DNA from 2 places in the Devosia salina genome. Region 1 is predicted to be linked to the other one. Evidence: predicted binding sites of a transcription regulator. Region 1 holds the regulator's gene; the other holds the start of a gene.

Region 1 (8,010 bases):
GCAGTGCCCAGACCGCCCCCGAAGCCTTCGAGCCCATGGACGACATGCCGCTCGATGCGCTGCGCAAGCTCGTGGCCGAAAGCCAGATCGACATGCCGGCGGGCCTGCCCCCGCAATCGGCCGGCATCTATGGCTATCTCGGCTATGAGATGGTCCGCTACATGGAAGTGCTGCCCAACGCCAATCCGGATGATCTGAAAACCCCGGAAGCGGTGCTGATGCGCCCCTCGCTCCTGGCCATCTTCGATACGGTCAAGGACGAGCTCTATCTCACGGCGCCCATCTATGTGCGCAAGGGTGTCTCGGCGGCCCAGGCGCTGGCCGCGGCCGAAAGCCGGATCGATGACGCGATTGCCCGCCTGTCGCGGGCCCTGCCGACCACCCCTGCCCTGCCCGACCTCGATTCCATCGCGGTCACCAGCAACACCTCGAAGGACGAGTATTTCGAGATGGTGGCCCGGGCCAAGGACTATATCGGCGCCGGCGATATCTTTCAGGTGGTGCTGAGCCAGCGTTTTTCGGCCGACTTCACGCTCCCGCCAACCGCTCTCTATCGGGCGCTGCGGCGCACCAACCCGTCGCCCTATATGTATTTCCTCGATTTCGGCAGCTTCGCGGTGGCCGGTTCGAGCCCGGAAATCCTGGTGCGGGTGCAGGATGGCGAGGTCACCATTCGCCCCATTGCGGGCACCCGCAAGCGCGGCGCCACGCCCACGCGTGATCAGGAGCTGGCGGCCGAACTGTTGAGCGACCCCAAGGAATTGTCCGAGCATCTGATGCTGCTCGATCTGGGGCGCAATGATGTGGGCCGCGTGGCGAAGATCGGGACGGTCAAGGTCACCGACAAGTTCTTCCTCGAATACTATTCCCACGTCATGCACATCGTCTCCAATGTGGTGGGCGAGCTCGATCCGCAATATGATTTCGTCGACGCCCTGTCGGCTGGTTTTCCGGCTGGCACGGTGTCGGGGGCTCCCAAGGTGCGGGCCATGGAGATCATCGACGAACTCGAAAAGTCGCGGCGCGGCATCTATGGCGGCTGTGTGGGCTATTTCGGTGCCGACGGCACCATGGATACCTGCATCGTGCTGCGCACCGGCATCGTCAAGGACGGTAAGCTTTACGTTCAGGCGGGCGCCGGCATCGTAGCCGACAGCAAGCCCGAGCTCGAGCAGCTCGAATGCGAGAACAAGGCCCGCGCCCTTTTCAGCGCCGCCGAGGAAGCGCTACGCTATGCCGGCGAAGCGGGAGTGGGGCAGTGAATTCTATCGCGGATATCAGTGTGCGTGGCGGCATCACCCCACCCTCATTCCCTCCCCATCAAGGGGAGGGAGGCGCAGGGCCGAGGCGCTGGTGTCCATCGTCTCCCTCCCCCTTGTGGGCTTTGACCCGACCCGGAGGGACAATCTCTCCGGTGGAGAGATTGAAGGGGAGAAGGATCAAGGGTGGGGGTAATCCTGCAACGCTCTCGATGCATCGATGGCAAAGCTGGTTCTGAACGGCGCCACCAGAACCACTCCCAGAGGACAGGCCAATGACCAAGACCCTCGTCATCGATAATTACGACAGCTTCACCTACAACCTCGTCCATTTCCTGGGCGAGCTTGGCGCCGACATCACCGTCAGGCGTAACGACAAGATTACGCTTGAAGAAATCGCCGCCATGGCCCCGGACGCCATCGTGCTGTCTCCCGGCCCGTGCACGCCCAATGAGGCCGGTATTTGCCTGGCCGTCATCAACCGCTTCAAGTCGACCATTCCCATGTTGGGTGTGTGCCTTGGCCATCAGGCCATGGGCCAGGCACTGGGCGGCGACGTGGTGCGGGCGCCGAGCCTCTTCCACGGCAAGACCAGCAAGATCCACCATACCGGCAAGGGCATCTTCCGCGGCCTCAACAACGACTTCGAGGCGACGCGCTACCACTCCCTGATCGTCAAGGCTGACACCCTGCCCGACGAGCTGGAAGTCACGGCCACCACCGATGACGGCCTGATCATGGGCATGCAGCACAAGAGCCTGCCCCTGCATGGCGTGCAGTTCCATCCCGAGAGCATCGCCTCGGAGAATGGACACGCCCTCTTGCAGAATTTCCTCGACATTGCCCGCGACTTCAACGGAAAGAAGGCTGCGTGATGGACCTCAAGACCGCCCTTCACAAGATTGCCGAAGGCAAAGACCTGACCGGCGAGGAAATGCGCGGCGCCATGCGCGTGATCATGGCCGGCGAGGCGACGCAGGCGCAGATCGGCGCCTTCCTCATGGGCATGCGCCTCAAGGGTGAAACGGTCGGCGAGATTGCCGCCGCCGTCTCCATCCTGCGCGAGCAGATGGTGCCCGTTTCGGCGCCCGAGGATGCCATCGACATTGTCGGCACCGGCGGCGACGGCGTGGGCAGCCTCAATATCTCCACGGCCACGGCGCTGGTCGTCGCGGCGGCCGGCGTGCCGGTCGCCAAGCATGGCAACAAGGCGCTGTCGTCGCGCTCCGGCTCTTCGCAGGCGCTCGAGGCTCTGGGCGTCAAGCTGGACCTCACGCCCGAGCAGATCGGCAACACCATTGCCGAGGCCAATATCGGCTTCATGTTTGCGCCGCACCACCATCCCGCCATGCGCCATGTCGGGCCGGCGCGGGCCGAAATGGGGGTGCGCACCCTGTTCAACCTCCTGGGCCCGCAGTCCAATCCGGCCGGCGTCCGCCGCTATCTGCTGGGCGTCTACGACCAGGAATGGGTCGAGCCGGTCGCCGCGGCCCTCCTCGCCAATCGCGCCATCAAGGCCTGGGTGGTCCATTCGAGCGAAGGGCTGGACGAGCTCTCGACGTCCGGCCCCAATTTCGTGGCACAGATCGCCAATGGTGATCTGAGGAGCTTCGAATTGCATCCCGAACAGGTCGGCCTGAAACTGACCGATCCGAAGGAGCTGCTGGGCGGCGAACCGGCGGAGAACGCGGCGGCCATCATGGCCCTGTTCGAGGGCGCTCCCGGCGCCTATAGGGATACGGTGCTGCTCAATGCTGCCGCTGCCCTCCTGGTCGCCGACAAGGTCGAGACCATCGAGGAGGGTATCGCCCTGGCGCGCGACACCGTCGACACCGGCAAGGCGAAGGAAACCCTGGCGCGCCTCGTCGCCGTATCCAACAGGCAGGCATGACCATGAGTGATATTCTCAAGCAGATCGAATCCTACAAGCGCGAAGAAATCGCTGCGGCCAAATCGATGCGCCCCTGGGCCGAAGTCGTGGCCGAGGCGCATGACCAGCCCCCGCCGCGCGGCTTTCTCAAGGCCATCAAGGACAAGCGCGCCAAGGGGCAATATGCTCTGATCGCCGAGGTCAAGAAGGCCAGTCCCTCAAAGGGGCTGATCCGCCCCGATTTCAATCCGGCCGAGATTGCCCGCGCATATGAAACCGCCGGGGCCGCCTGCCTCTCCGTGCTGACCGACCGGCCGAGCTTCCAGGGTTCGCCCAGCTATCTCATCGAGGCGCGTGCCGCCACGCGGCTCCCGGTGTTGCGCAAGGATTTCCTGTTCGAAACCTATCAGGTGGCCGAGGCCCGCTCCTGGGGGGCCGATTGCATCCTGATCATCCTGGCGGCCGTTGGCGACGATGTTGCCCGCTACCTGCTCGATGCCGCCGAGGAATGGGGCATGGATGCGCTGGTGGAAGTGCACGACCAGCTCGAACTCGATCGCGCCCTGGCGCTCGATGCCAAATTCATCGGCGTCAACAACCGCAATCTGCGCACCTTCGAGACGACGCTGGAGACCACAGTCAACCTTGCGGCCGGGGTTCCGGACAGTGTCCTGCTGGTCAGCGAGAGCGGCATCATGACCCATGAGCACGTAAAGATGCTCGACGAGCGCTGCAATGTCGGCACTTTCCTTGTCGGGGAAAGCCTGATGCGGCAGGACGATGTGGTTGCCGCCACCCGCTCCCTGCTGATGGGCGCGCCGGAAACCGTGCGCTGATGGCGGGCGGTCTCACCCATCTCAACGAAAAGGGCGAAGCCCATATCGTTGATATCGGTGACAAGGCCGTTACGCGTCGCCGGGCCGTGGCGCAGGCGCGCCTGAGCGGCGAGGCCGGAACCATCGCCACCATTCTGGGCGGCGGTCTCAAGAAGGGCGATGCCCTGGCCGTGGCGCGCATCGCCGGCATAATGGCCGCCAAGAAGACTTCGGAACTCATCCCGCTCTGCCACCCGATCCCGCTGACCAAGGTCGGCGTCCAGATCGAAGGCGACAGCGCGACGTCCATTCTCATCCTCGCCACCGCCGAGACAACGGGCCAGACTGGCGTCGAGATGGAGGCCCTGACCGCCGCGTCCACGGCGGCACTGACCCTCTACGACATGGCCAAGGCCATCGACCGCGCCATGGTGATTTCCGACCTCTGTCTCGTCGAAAAGTCAGGCGGCAAGTCGGGCGACTTCCGGCGCGAAGCATGAGCCTCTTGCCGGTCGATGAGGCGCTGAAGGCCATTCTGGCGCATATCCCGCCCGTCACGGTCGAAACGGTCACTCTGGCCGAAGCCGCTGGACGGGTTCTCGCCGAACCCCTTATTGCCCACCACGACCAGCCTCCGTTCAATGCCAGCGCCATGGATGGCTACGCCATGCGCGCCGTCGATGTCAGTGATGGCGCTTGGCTCGACGTCATCGGGACGTCCCAGGCCGGTGCCGCTTACCCCGGCGCGCTCGGGCCGGGCCAGGCCGTGCGCATCTTCACCGGTGCGCCAGTGCCGGAGGGCGCCGACACCGTCATCATGCAGGAAGAGGCGGTGCGCGAAGGGCAGAGGGTCCGCTTCACCGCCGCTGCCCGGCCCGGCCACAGCATCCGGCCCAAGGGTAACGACTTTGCAACGGGACAGGTCCTCGTCGCGGCCGGCACTCGACTGACGCCCATGCAGATCGCCGTAGCCGCGGCCGCCAATGCCGGAACGCTGGCCGTTGCGAAACGCCCACGCATCGGCCTTGTCGCCACGGGCGATGAACTGGTCCTGCCAGGCAATCCGCTCGGTCCTGACCAGATCGTGGCGTCCAACAGCTACGGCCTTGCGGCCATGCTGGCGCCCTATGCCGACACCGTCACCGACCATGGCATCGTCCCGGACGATGTCGCCCAGCTCAGGGCACAGCTATCGACCGCCTTTGCGGCGGAACCCGATATTCTCATCACGACCGGCGGTGCCTCTGTCGGTGAGCATGACCTCGTTCAGGATGTCCTCAAGGACCTTGGTGTCACGCTCGCGTTCTGGCGCATCAACATGCGGCCGGGAAAACCACTGATGTTCGGGACGCGCGGACGGACCCTCGTCTTCGGCCTGCCCGGCAATCCGGTTTCGGCCATGCTCACGGCCCTTGTCTTCATCAAGCCGGCCCTGAGGGCCTGGCTGGGCCATGCCGAACCACAGCCCTGGCGCCTGAAGCTGGCCGCGCCCACCCCGGCCAATACCGCCCGACGCCATTTCATGCGCGCGCGGCTGGTTCATGGCGCCGATGGCATGCTGGCCGATCCCATCAGCCAGACCGATAGCGGCCACACCTCGTCCCTCGCCGAAGCCGGCCTCCTGATCGTTCAGCCCGAGCATGATCCGGGCCAGCCGGCCGGCGCCATGGTCGATGCCATGCCCATCAACGCCTTCTGATTCTGACATTTTGTTCAGCACCCGTTCATTAACGGACTCCTGGACCCAAGGCATTGCAGAACATAAATGGAACATGTATGGTCGTTCCGTCTATGTTCCGATTCTGGGGTTGTGGGGCCAATGCTGACACGCAAACAACACGAGCTGCTGATGTTCATCCACGAAAGGATGAAGGAGAGCGGCATTCCCCCAAGCTTCGACGAAATGAAGGATGCCCTTGATCTGGCATCGAAATCCGGCATTCACCGGCTGATCACGGCGCTGGAGGAGCGCGGCTTCATCCGCCGCCTGCCCAACCGGGCCCGGGCGCTCGAAGTGGTCAAGCTCCCCGATTCGATGAACCCCTCGCTGGGTGGCCGCAAGGCGCGCTTCGAGCCGGCGGTCATCGAAGGCAATCTGGGCAAGGTCGCCTCCCCCCCGTCACGAAATAGTGGTGGCGGATCAGATGATTACGCCCGACCGGTCTCCATCCCCGTCATGGGCCGCATCGCCGCCGGCACGCCCATCGAAGCCATCCAGACCCATTCGCACACCATTGCCGTGCCGCCCGAAATGTTGGGCGCAGGCGAGCACTATGCCCTTGAAGTACGTGGTGATTCCATGATCGAGGCCGGCATCTTCGATGGTGACACCGTGCTCATCAAGAAGCAGGAACACGCTTCAACCGGCGAAATCATCGTGGCCCTGGTCGACGACGAGGAAGCCACCCTCAAGCGCCTGCGCCGCAAGGGTGATACGGTCGCGCTCGAAGCGGCCAACCCCGCTTACGAAACCCGCATCTTCCCGCCCGACCGGGTCAAGGTGCAGGGGCGTCTGGTGGGGCTGCTGCGGAAGTATTGAGAGTTCTTTCGCCCAAATGATAAGGCCCGCCAGATTGGCGGGCCTTCGTTTTATTCTTGTCCAGCAATGCCTTAGTGGTTGTCGCGCGGTACGCCTTCGGTCTGGGCGATGCGCTGGTACTTTTCCGCAGGTTTGAGGATGGCGCCGTCGCCAAGCTGCCCGACAATGCCGCGCTGGATTTCCTGCCAGGGCGTCTGGTGCTTGGGGAACTTGTAGCCGCCCTCGGCTTCCAGCGCGGCCCGACGGGTGGCGATCTCCTCGTCAGAGATGAGGATATTGGCCTCGCCCTTGTTGAGGTCGATACGCACGCGGTCGCCGGTCTTGAGGATGGCGAGATTGCCCCCTGCGGCCGCTTCCGGTGAGGCGTTGAGGATCGAGGGCGAACCCGAGGTACCGGACTGGCGGCCGTCGCCGATGCAGGCCAGTGACGATATACCCTTCTTGATCAGATAGGCCGGCGGCCGCATGTTCACGACCTCGGCCGCGCCCGGATAGCCGATGGGGCCTGCGCCACGCATGAACAGAAGCGTGTGCTCGTCGATTTCGAGAGAGGGGTCGTCGATGCGGTGGTGATAGTCCTCGGGACCATCGAACACCACTGCCTTGCCCTCGAACATGCCCGGATGGGCCGGGTCGGACAGATAGCGCTCGCGGAACTCGGGCGAAATCACGCTGGTCTTCATGATGGCGTTGTCGAAGAGATTGCCGCGCAGCACCAGGAAACCGGCCTCGGCCTTGAGCGGGTTGTCGAAGTGGCGGATGACCTTGTCGTCCTCGATGGGCGTCTTGGCGCAGTTCTCGCCAATGGTCTTACCGTTGACGGTCGGGGCGCCCTCATGAATGAGGCCCTTCTTCATCAGTTCGTTGACCACGGCCGGCACGCCGCCAGCATGATAGTAATCCTCGCCCAGATACTCGCCGGCGGGCTGCAAATTGACCAGCAGCGGCACCTTGTGCCCGTGTTGCTGCCACTCGTCGATATTGAGCTCGACGCCAATGTGGCGCGCTATGGCGTTGATATGGATGGGAGCATTGGTCGAGCCGCCAATGGCGGAATTGACCACAATGGCGTTGAGGAAATTCTCCTTGGTCAGGATGTCCGAGGGCTTCAAATCCTCATGCACCATCTCCACTGCCCGCTTGCCGGTGCGGTAGGCCATTTCCTGGCGATCACGGTAGGGCGCGGGAATCGCGGCGGAGCCCGGCAGCTGCATGCCGAGGGCCTCAGCCAGCGAATTCATGGTCGAGGCCGTGCCCATGGTGTTGCAGTAGCCCGTCGATGGCGCAGATGAGGCGACCAGCTCGATGAATTTGGGGTAATCGATCTCGCCGGCAGCCAGCATCTGCCGCGCCTTCCACACAATGGTGCCAGAGCCAGTACGCTCGCCCTTGTGCCAGCCGTTGAGCATGGGTCCGACCGAGAGCGCGATTGCCGGGATATTGACCGTGGCGGCACCCATCAGCATGGCCGGGGTGGTCTTGTCGCAACCAATGGTCAGCACTACGCCATCCAGCGGGTAGCCGTAG
Region 2 (8,010 bases), 220 kb from region 1:
GTATGCCTGATGACGGTCATGCCGCTGCTGCTCAAGCTGGCGATCCGCCTCGGCTTCAAGCTGCCCAAGGCACCCAATTTTGCCCTCAATGCCCCGGTTCCCGCGGCCCTGGGCCTGGCCATGCGCTTTGGCCGTCCCTTCAGCGTTCTCTCGATACTGCTCACCATCCTCCTGATCGTGCCCTTCTTCCTGATCCAGCCACGCTTTTCCTTCGAGGACTACATGGCCAAGGATTCGAGGGCCCTGACGGCCGCCGAAAGCATTGATGAAGGCGTGGGGGGCGTGGCGCCGCTCTATGTGCGCGTCCCGCTCAAGGAGATGGATCCCAATGTCGGCGCCGAGGATTTCGAGACCATCCGCAAGGTGCACGAGATCGTCGAGAGCGAACTGGGCGAGAACAAGGTGATCTCGGCCGCCAGCCTCACCAACTACACCGAAACCGGCTTCAGCCGCGAAGAGGTGTTCGACGCGGTCGGCCCCTTCATGCGCAAGCGCTTCATCACCGAGGACGGCAGCCAGGCGCTGGTGACCGGCTTCATGCCCACCATTCTTGAAAGCCAGGCGCTCAAGGACATGGTGGCGCGGCTCGAAACCAGGATCGCCGAAGCCGGCATTGCCGATGCTGAAGTGGGCGGCTTCAGGGTCCTGACCACCTTTGCCACCGACGACATCGTGCGCTCGCTGCAGATCTCACTGGCCGCCAGCGTCCTGCTCAACCTCGTCCTGATCGGGCTCGCCTTTGGCTCGCTGCGCATGGCGCTGATTTCCGCCGTGCCCAACATGTTCCCCATCCTGGGCACCCAGGCCTGGCTCTGGGCCACGGGCGCGGGCCTGCAGCTGACCACCGTCATGGCCCTCACCATCGCCTTCGGCATCGCGGTCAACGACACCATCCACATGCTGTCCCATTACATGCATGGCCGCCGCGAAGAGCAGCGCAGCCACCTCGATTCGGTGCGCCACACGCTGCATCGCATCGGCGGCGCCATCGTCGCCACCACCGTCATCCTGTGTGCGGGCACCATTATCGTGGCCTTCTCCGAACTGCCGCAGGTGGCCCTCTTCGGCACCCTCTTCGTGCTGTCGCTGGCCCTGGCGCTGGTGGGGGACCTGTTCATGCTGCCCTCGCTGCTGGTGGCGGCGTCGCGCTGGCTGGAAAACCTCACCTCCATCAGGGTGCAGACCGCCGACCATGTGCCCACGCCCGATGATCCGACCGGCGATACCGATACAAGGCTGGGCGCGAGTGGCGCGAAATAGCGAGCCGCTTGCCGCCCCCCGGTGGCAAAAGCTAATGTTTCCGTGGTGATTCCAGCCCGACAGCGCGTGGCGCGATCACTTTCGCGAGAACCGGCCGGGTGACCGGCCGAACACGGCTATTGTTGGCCGGCAACGACATGCCGGGGGGCCTGTATTGCTTTTTGGAGGCATAGCGCCATGATCACTCTTGGACCCCTGACCCGTGCTGCAGCACTGGCAGGTCTCCTGTTTTCCGCCATTGCAGGTGCTACGCCCGTCGCCGCCGCACCGGCCGATGTCGAGTTGCTCAAGTCCTATATCGGCGAGTGGCGCGGCCGGGGCGTGCTCTATGGGGCGAGCGAGGAATCGGTGGTCTGCCGCCTGTCGCTGAGCGAAGGCAACCAGGACAAGGTCAATTATAGCGGCCGCTGCGCCCTGGCGGGCACCAATCTCTCGGTGGCCGGAACGCTGGCCTATGTGGATGCCAGCCGCCGTTTCGAGGCAGCCATGACCTCCAACGCCACCTTCACCGGAATCGCTGTCGGACAGAAGCGTGGCTCGGGCCTGGTCTTCAACCTGCGCGAGCGGGACCAGGATGAAGAGGGCAAGGATCTCAACATCACGGCGCAGATCCACCTCGACCGGGACGCCATCCAGGTGGTGTTTGAGGTCGTCTATATCGATTCAGGTGACAGTTTGCGCGCCGAAGTGCCCTTCTCCCGCTGACCGGCACATGTGGTTTTCGGCGGCGGTATCCTCCTGATATCGCCGTCTTTTTTGTGCCGACCCCTCTGACGCAAGAACAATGTCTTAAGGAGCCGCTGCTAGGGTTCGCGCATGCTTGTGCAACCCTTTGCGCCCGATGACCTGCCTTATGACGCCGTCCCTCTGGCGGGCGGAGACGCGGCGTCCGGCCGCGCCTTTCTTCGACGCTTGCGCGACTGTGCCGGCATGGCGGGCGCCGGCCTGGTGGCCCAGGGCCTGCATTGGGTCGAGATGGACGGAATGGCACCGCCCGAAGGGATCACGCCGGCCATGCTCGGCCTCTCCGGCCGCGTCGCGACCGATGCCGCCTCCATGCTCATCGTCGTGCCGATCCCCAGCGTTTATCGCAACGCTCCACATTGGCTGGTGCTCTGGGACTCAGCGCCGCGGCCGGCGGCCGAGGCCAATCTGCTGCTGGCCCGGGTCACCGAACTGGTCGCCCACGCAGCGATCGAGCGCCGCCGCGGCGCGGAAATCCACCGCCGGCAACTGATCGAGCGCGCCTCGGCCACGGCGCGCATCGGCATCTGGTCCTGCACCCTGCCCGATGAGACCCTGTCCTGGAGCGACGGCGTCTACGACCTGTTCGAACTTCCGCGCGGCTCGCTGGTCGACCGGACCCAGGTGCTCAGGATGTACACCCCGGAATCCGCCGCTCGCATGCAGGTCCTGAGGGCCGATGCCATCGCCCGGCTGGGCGATTTCAACCTCGATGTCGAAATCATCACCGCCACCGGCAAGCACCGCTGGATGCGCATTACGGCAACCGTCGATGGCGTGAACGGCCGCGCTCGCCGGATCTTCGGCATGAAGCAGAACATCACCGAGGAGAAGCTGCTCGCCGAACGCACGCGGCGCCTGGCCGAGACCGACAGCCTGACCGGGCTCGCCAACCGCAGCCTGTTCCAGGCCCGGCTCGACGACATCCATGGCGCTGTCACGCGAAATCCGGTGGGCACCCTGCTGCTGGTCGACCTCGACCGGTTCAAGGCAATCAATGACGAGCTGGGCCACAGCCAGGGCGACGCCTGCCTGGTCGAGGCGGGTCAGCGCCTGGTCGAATGCTGCCCGCCCGGCGCCCTGGTCGCCCGCATCGGCGGCGACGAGTTCGCCATCATCATCGACCGGCAGGCCAAGGCCGAAGACATCACCCTGTGCATCCGGATCGTCGAGGCGTTTCGCAAGCCCTTCCACCTGGCCGGCCAGGCACGGCGAGTCGGCGTCTCCGTCGGCATGGCCCGGCGCGACGGCCAGAGCGCCGACGCCCTCTACCGCAATGCCGACACCGCGCTCTACCAGGCCAAGTCGGCCGGCCGCGACACCTGGCGTCAATATTCCGCCGCCTGATCGCTTTCAGCTTGCCGTAAGGTTGGTTCGCCATCCTGAATACGTCCCGGCCGTTCGGGACCGGCGCCTCGCACGTGCCGCGCATCAGGATGAAGGAAAAGGGCCATGTCATCCACCCGACAGGGATATAACAGGCTGCAGATTTGGACACATTGGACAGTCGTGATCCTGGTGGCCGTGCAATTGCTCGTTGCTGAAAACATGAGCGAAGTGATCGAGGCCGCCGAGGAGGGCGAGACGGTTTCCAGCGCAACATCGGCGCTGGGCGCCCTGCACTACTGGCTCGGCATCGGCATCATGATCGCCATGCTGGGCCGGCTCGGCATGCGGGTGGTTCTGGGCGCGCCCGCCCATTCCGGCGCCACCCATCCTCTCCAGGAATTTGCCGCCAGCGCCGTGCACTGGCTTCTCTACATTGTCCTGCTCACCGTTCCGATCAGCGGCCTGGTTGCCTATTACGGCCTCGCGGATGTCGGCGACATCCACGCCCTGTCCAAGCCGATCCTGATCGTGCTTATCGGGCTGCACGCGCTGGGCGCCCTCTACAACCAGTTCATCCGCCGCGATGGCACCCTCACCCGGATGATCCGGGCCGCAGACTGAGCCAGAAAAAAGAGACTGAGCCAGAAAAAAGCCCCGGTCTTTCCGGGGCTTTCCTGCTTTCAGAACGGGATGTCGTCGTCCATGCCGCCCGGCTCGAAGGCCGGGGCATTGGCGGAGGGGCGCCGTCCGCCACCGCCGCCGGAATTGTCGCGCACGCCGCGGAAGCCGCCATTGTCACCGCCGCCATAGCCACCGCTATCGCCGGCACCCTCGCCACGGCCATCGAGCAGCACCATGGACGAGTTGAAGTTCTGCAGCACCACCTCGGTGGAATACTTATCCTGGCCGGACTGGTCCTGCCACTTGCGGGTCTGCAGCTGGCCCTCGAGATAGACCTTCGACCCCTTCTTCAGATACTGCTCGGCCACGCGCGCCAGACCTTCCGAGAAGATCACCACGCGGTGCCACTCGGTCTTTTCGCGCTGCTCGCCGCTATTGCGGTCGCGCCAGCGTTCCGACGTCGCAACCGACAGATTGACCACCTTGCCGCCGCTCGGCAGGTTCCGCACTTCCGGGTCATTGCCCAGATTGCCCACCAGAATGACCTTGTTCACGCTGCCAGCCATGGCGCATATCCTTCCAATTCAGTCCCGGTCTGCCCGGTCGCGGGACGCTTTCTCTCGTGGGTCGTTGCTGCCGTCCGGAGCGCGGCCTGAACCCGGATGCCGCACCATAGACCTTTCCCGCCGCCACACACGTGGCAATTGCGGTTCTGCACAGGGTCTCGGCACTTGTTGTTCCCTTTATGTTCTATTTTGTGAGGCGCTTGTCAAGCCTGTCGCGATCCTGACACGCACTGTCAGCAGCCCTGCTCCAATCGATGGGGGAAACGAGGAACCCCGCGATGGACTACACACAGGCCCTCTGGCTCTACGCCATTCTGGTCTTCGGCATTGTCGTCGTGCCGGGCATGGACATGTTCTATGTGCTGGCCAATGCCCTGACCGGCGGCCAGGGGCTCGGCATGGCCGCCCTGGGCGGGATCATGCTCGGCGGCGCCGTGCACACGCTATTCGGTGCGCTGGCGGTCGGCGTGCTCTCGCAACTGCCGGTGCTGCTGTTCCAGGCCATGATCCTGGCGGGCGCCCTCTATATGGGGTGGATCGGCTATACGCTGCTGCGCAGCACCATCACCGTGGGCGGCGTGTCCCGGTCGCACGCGCGGTCCTCCTGGGTGGCCTTCCGCCAGGGGGCCATCACCTGCCTGATCAATCCCAAGGCCTATCTCTTCGTGCTGGCCGTCTTTCCCCAGTTCATGCGGCCCGAATACGGCCCCATCTGGTCGCAGGCCCTGGCCCTCGGCGTCATCACCGTCCTGACCCAGGGCGCTGTCTATGGTGCCATTGCGCTCGGAGCCAGCCGCACGCGGGACGCCCTGGTCGGCAGCCCGACTGCGACCATCTGGACCGGGCGCGGCGCTGGAGCCCTGTTCGTCCTTGTTGCGTTGTTCACGGCCTGGCACGGCTTGACATTGTCGTCAGGTGCTTGACCGAATCCATGGATGTTCTATCTATGTTCACAAACAAGAATGCTGTTTTGGCAAGCCGCCCCGGACACGCTAAGGTGACGCAAAACTGCGCAGCAGGCGACCGGGCAGCTTGCCTGGACGCTTCGTGCTGCCTATCTCCTGGCTTTTGCCCGCCCGCCCCTCCCCAAGGCGCGACAAGCAATTGGATCGAACATGACTGACAAGCCCAGCCTCAACCGCGAAATCGTCGTGCGTGGTGCCCGCGAGCACAATCTGAAGGGCATCGACGTCAAGCTGCCCCGCGACAGCCTGATCGTGATGACGGGGCTGTCCGGCTCCGGCAAATCCTCCCTCGCCTTCGATACCATCTATGCCGAGGGCCAGCGCCGCTATGTGGAGAGTCTCTCCGCCTATGCGCGCCAGTTTCTCGAGATGATGCAGAAGCCCGATGTCGAGCACATCGAGGGCCTCTCTCCGGCCATTTCCATCGAGCAGAAGACCACCAGCCGCAACCCGCGTTCCACGGTCGGCACCGTCACCGAGATCTACGACTATCTGCGCCTGCTCTATGCCCGCGTCGGCATACCCTATTCGCCCGCCACGGGCCTGCCCATCGAGAGCCAGACCGTCTCCCAGATGGTCGATCGCACGCTCGAACTGCCCGAGGGCACCCGTCTTTACCTCCTCGCGCCCATCGCCCGGGGTCGCAAGGGTGAGTTCAAGAAGGAACTGGCGGACCTGATGCGCAAGGGCTTCCAGCGCGTCAAGATCGATGGCGAATATCACGAGATCGAGGATGCCCCCGCGCTCGACAAGAAGTTCAAGCACGACATTGAAGTCGTCGTGGATCGTCTTGTTGTGTCGAACGAAATCTCGGGCCGCCTGGCCGAAAGCTTCGAGACCGCGCTCAAGCTCGCCGAAGGCATTGCGCTCATCGAATTTGCCGACGAGAAGAACGAGGACGGCACAGCCCGACAGATCACCTTCTCGGAAAAATTCGCCTGCCCGGTCTCCGGCTTCACCATCGCCGAGATCGAGCCGCGCCTGTTCTCGTTCAACAATCCATTCGGCGCCTGCCCGGTCTGCGATGGCCTCGGGACCGAACAGAAGATCGACCCCGATCAGATCGTCCCCGATCCGACCCTGTCGCTGCGCGATGGCGCCATCCTGCCCTGGTCCAAGACCAGCGCACCCTATTACCAGCAGACCCTGTCGGCCGTGGTAAAGCACTACGGCGCCTCGACCGGCACCGCCTGGAACGAACTGCCCTTCGAGGTCCAGCACGCCGTGCTCTATGGCACCGACAAGACGCCGATCAACTTCGTCTATGACGATGGCCTCCGCCAGTACAAGACCACCAAGCCGTTCGAAGGCGTCATCGGCAACCTTGAGCGCCGCTACAAGGAAACCGAAAGCGCCGGCATGCGCGAGGAGATCGAGAAATACATGTCGGCCAAGCCCTGCGTGGCCTGTGGCGGCTATCGCCTCAAGCCCGAAGCGCTGGCGGTCAAGATCGACAATCTCCATGTCGGCCAGGTCACCGACATGTCGATCCGCAATGCGTCGCAATGGTTCAACGACCTCTCGGCCAAGCTGACGCCCACCCAGAGCCAGATCGGCGAGCGCATCCTCAAGGAAATCCGCGAGCGCCTGAAATTTCTCAATGATGTGGGGCTCGAGTATCTCTCCATGTCGCGCAATTCCGGCACTCTGTCGGGCGGCGAGAGCCAGCGCATTCGTCTCGCCAGCCAGATCGGCTCGGGCCTGACGGGCGTGCTCTACGTGCTCGACGAGCCCTCCATCGGCCTGCACCAGCGCGACAATTCGCGGCTCCTCGAAACACTGCAGCGCCTGCGCGACCTGGGCAATACCGTCATCGTCGTCGAGCATGACGAGGACGCCATCCTCACCGCCGACTATGTACTCGACATTGGCCCCGGCGCCGGCGTCAATGGTGGCCGCATTGTCGCCGAGGGCACGCCGCAGGACATTCTCGACCACCCCGATTCCCTCACCGGCAAGTATCTTTCCGGCCGCATGGGCATTCCCGTCCCCGCCGAGCGGCGCGAGGGCAAAAAGGGCAAGTCCCTCTCGATCAAGGGCGCGACCGGCAACAATCTCAAGAATGTTTCGGTCGACGTGCCGCTGGGCATGTTCGTCGCCATCACCGGCGTGTCCGGCGGCGGCAAGTCCACGCTGATGATCGACACCATGTACCAGGCCATCGCCCGCCGCCTCAACGGCGCCCGGGTGGTCCCTGCCCCGCATGAGAGCCTGACCGGCCTCGAATTCCTCGACAAGGTCATCGACATCGACCAGTCGCCGATCGGCCGTACCCCGCGCTCCAACCCGGCGACCTATACCGGCGCCTTCACGCCGCTGCGCGAATGGTTTGCCGGCCTGCCGGAAGCCAAGACCCGCGGCTATGGCCCGGGCCGCTTCAGCTTCAACGTCAAGGGCGGCCGCTGCGAGAAATGCGAGGGCGATGGCGTCCTCAAGATCGAGATGCACTTCCTGCCCGACGTGTACGTCACCTGTGACGTCTGCAAGGGCAAGCGCTACAATCGCGAGACGCTGGAGGTCCAGTT

What was found. The regulator LexA, encoded in region 1, represses DNA repair genes until DNA is damaged. The targets are predictions, from matches to a motif close to TGTTCNNNNTGTGTTCNG.
Region 2: the regulator LexA is predicted to act here: its motif matches at 4,690-4,707, upstream of ssb (single-stranded DNA-binding protein).

Annotation. Positions count from the first base shown of each region.
Region 1 covers NZ_CP080590.1:1,705,366-1,713,375, reverse strand. Annotated here, with positions in the region: gene trpE (anthranilate synthase component I) at 1-1,262, shown strand, start outside; gene K1X15_RS08175 (anthranilate synthase component II) at 1,535-2,134, shown strand; gene trpD (anthranilate phosphoribosyltransferase) at 2,134-3,150, shown strand; gene trpC (indole-3-glycerol phosphate synthase TrpC) at 3,153-3,965, shown strand; gene moaC (cyclic pyranopterin monophosphate synthase MoaC) at 3,965-4,444, shown strand; gene K1X15_RS08155 (molybdopterin molybdotransferase MoeA) at 4,441-5,643, shown strand; gene lexA (transcriptional repressor LexA) at 5,764-6,483, shown strand; gene K1X15_RS08145 (IlvD/Edd family dehydratase) at 6,555-8,010, opposite strand, start outside.
Region 2 covers NZ_CP080590.1:1,924,783-1,932,792, forward strand. Annotated here, with positions in the region: gene K1X15_RS09240 (efflux RND transporter permease subunit) at 1-1,260, shown strand, start outside; gene K1X15_RS09245 (hypothetical protein) at 1,438-1,965, shown strand; gene K1X15_RS09250 (diguanylate cyclase domain-containing protein) at 2,077-3,351, shown strand; gene K1X15_RS09255 (cytochrome b) at 3,457-3,954, shown strand; gene ssb (single-stranded DNA-binding protein) at 4,014-4,520, opposite strand; gene K1X15_RS09265 (LysE family translocator) at 4,799-5,443, shown strand; gene uvrA (excinuclease ABC subunit UvrA) at 5,636-8,010, shown strand, end outside.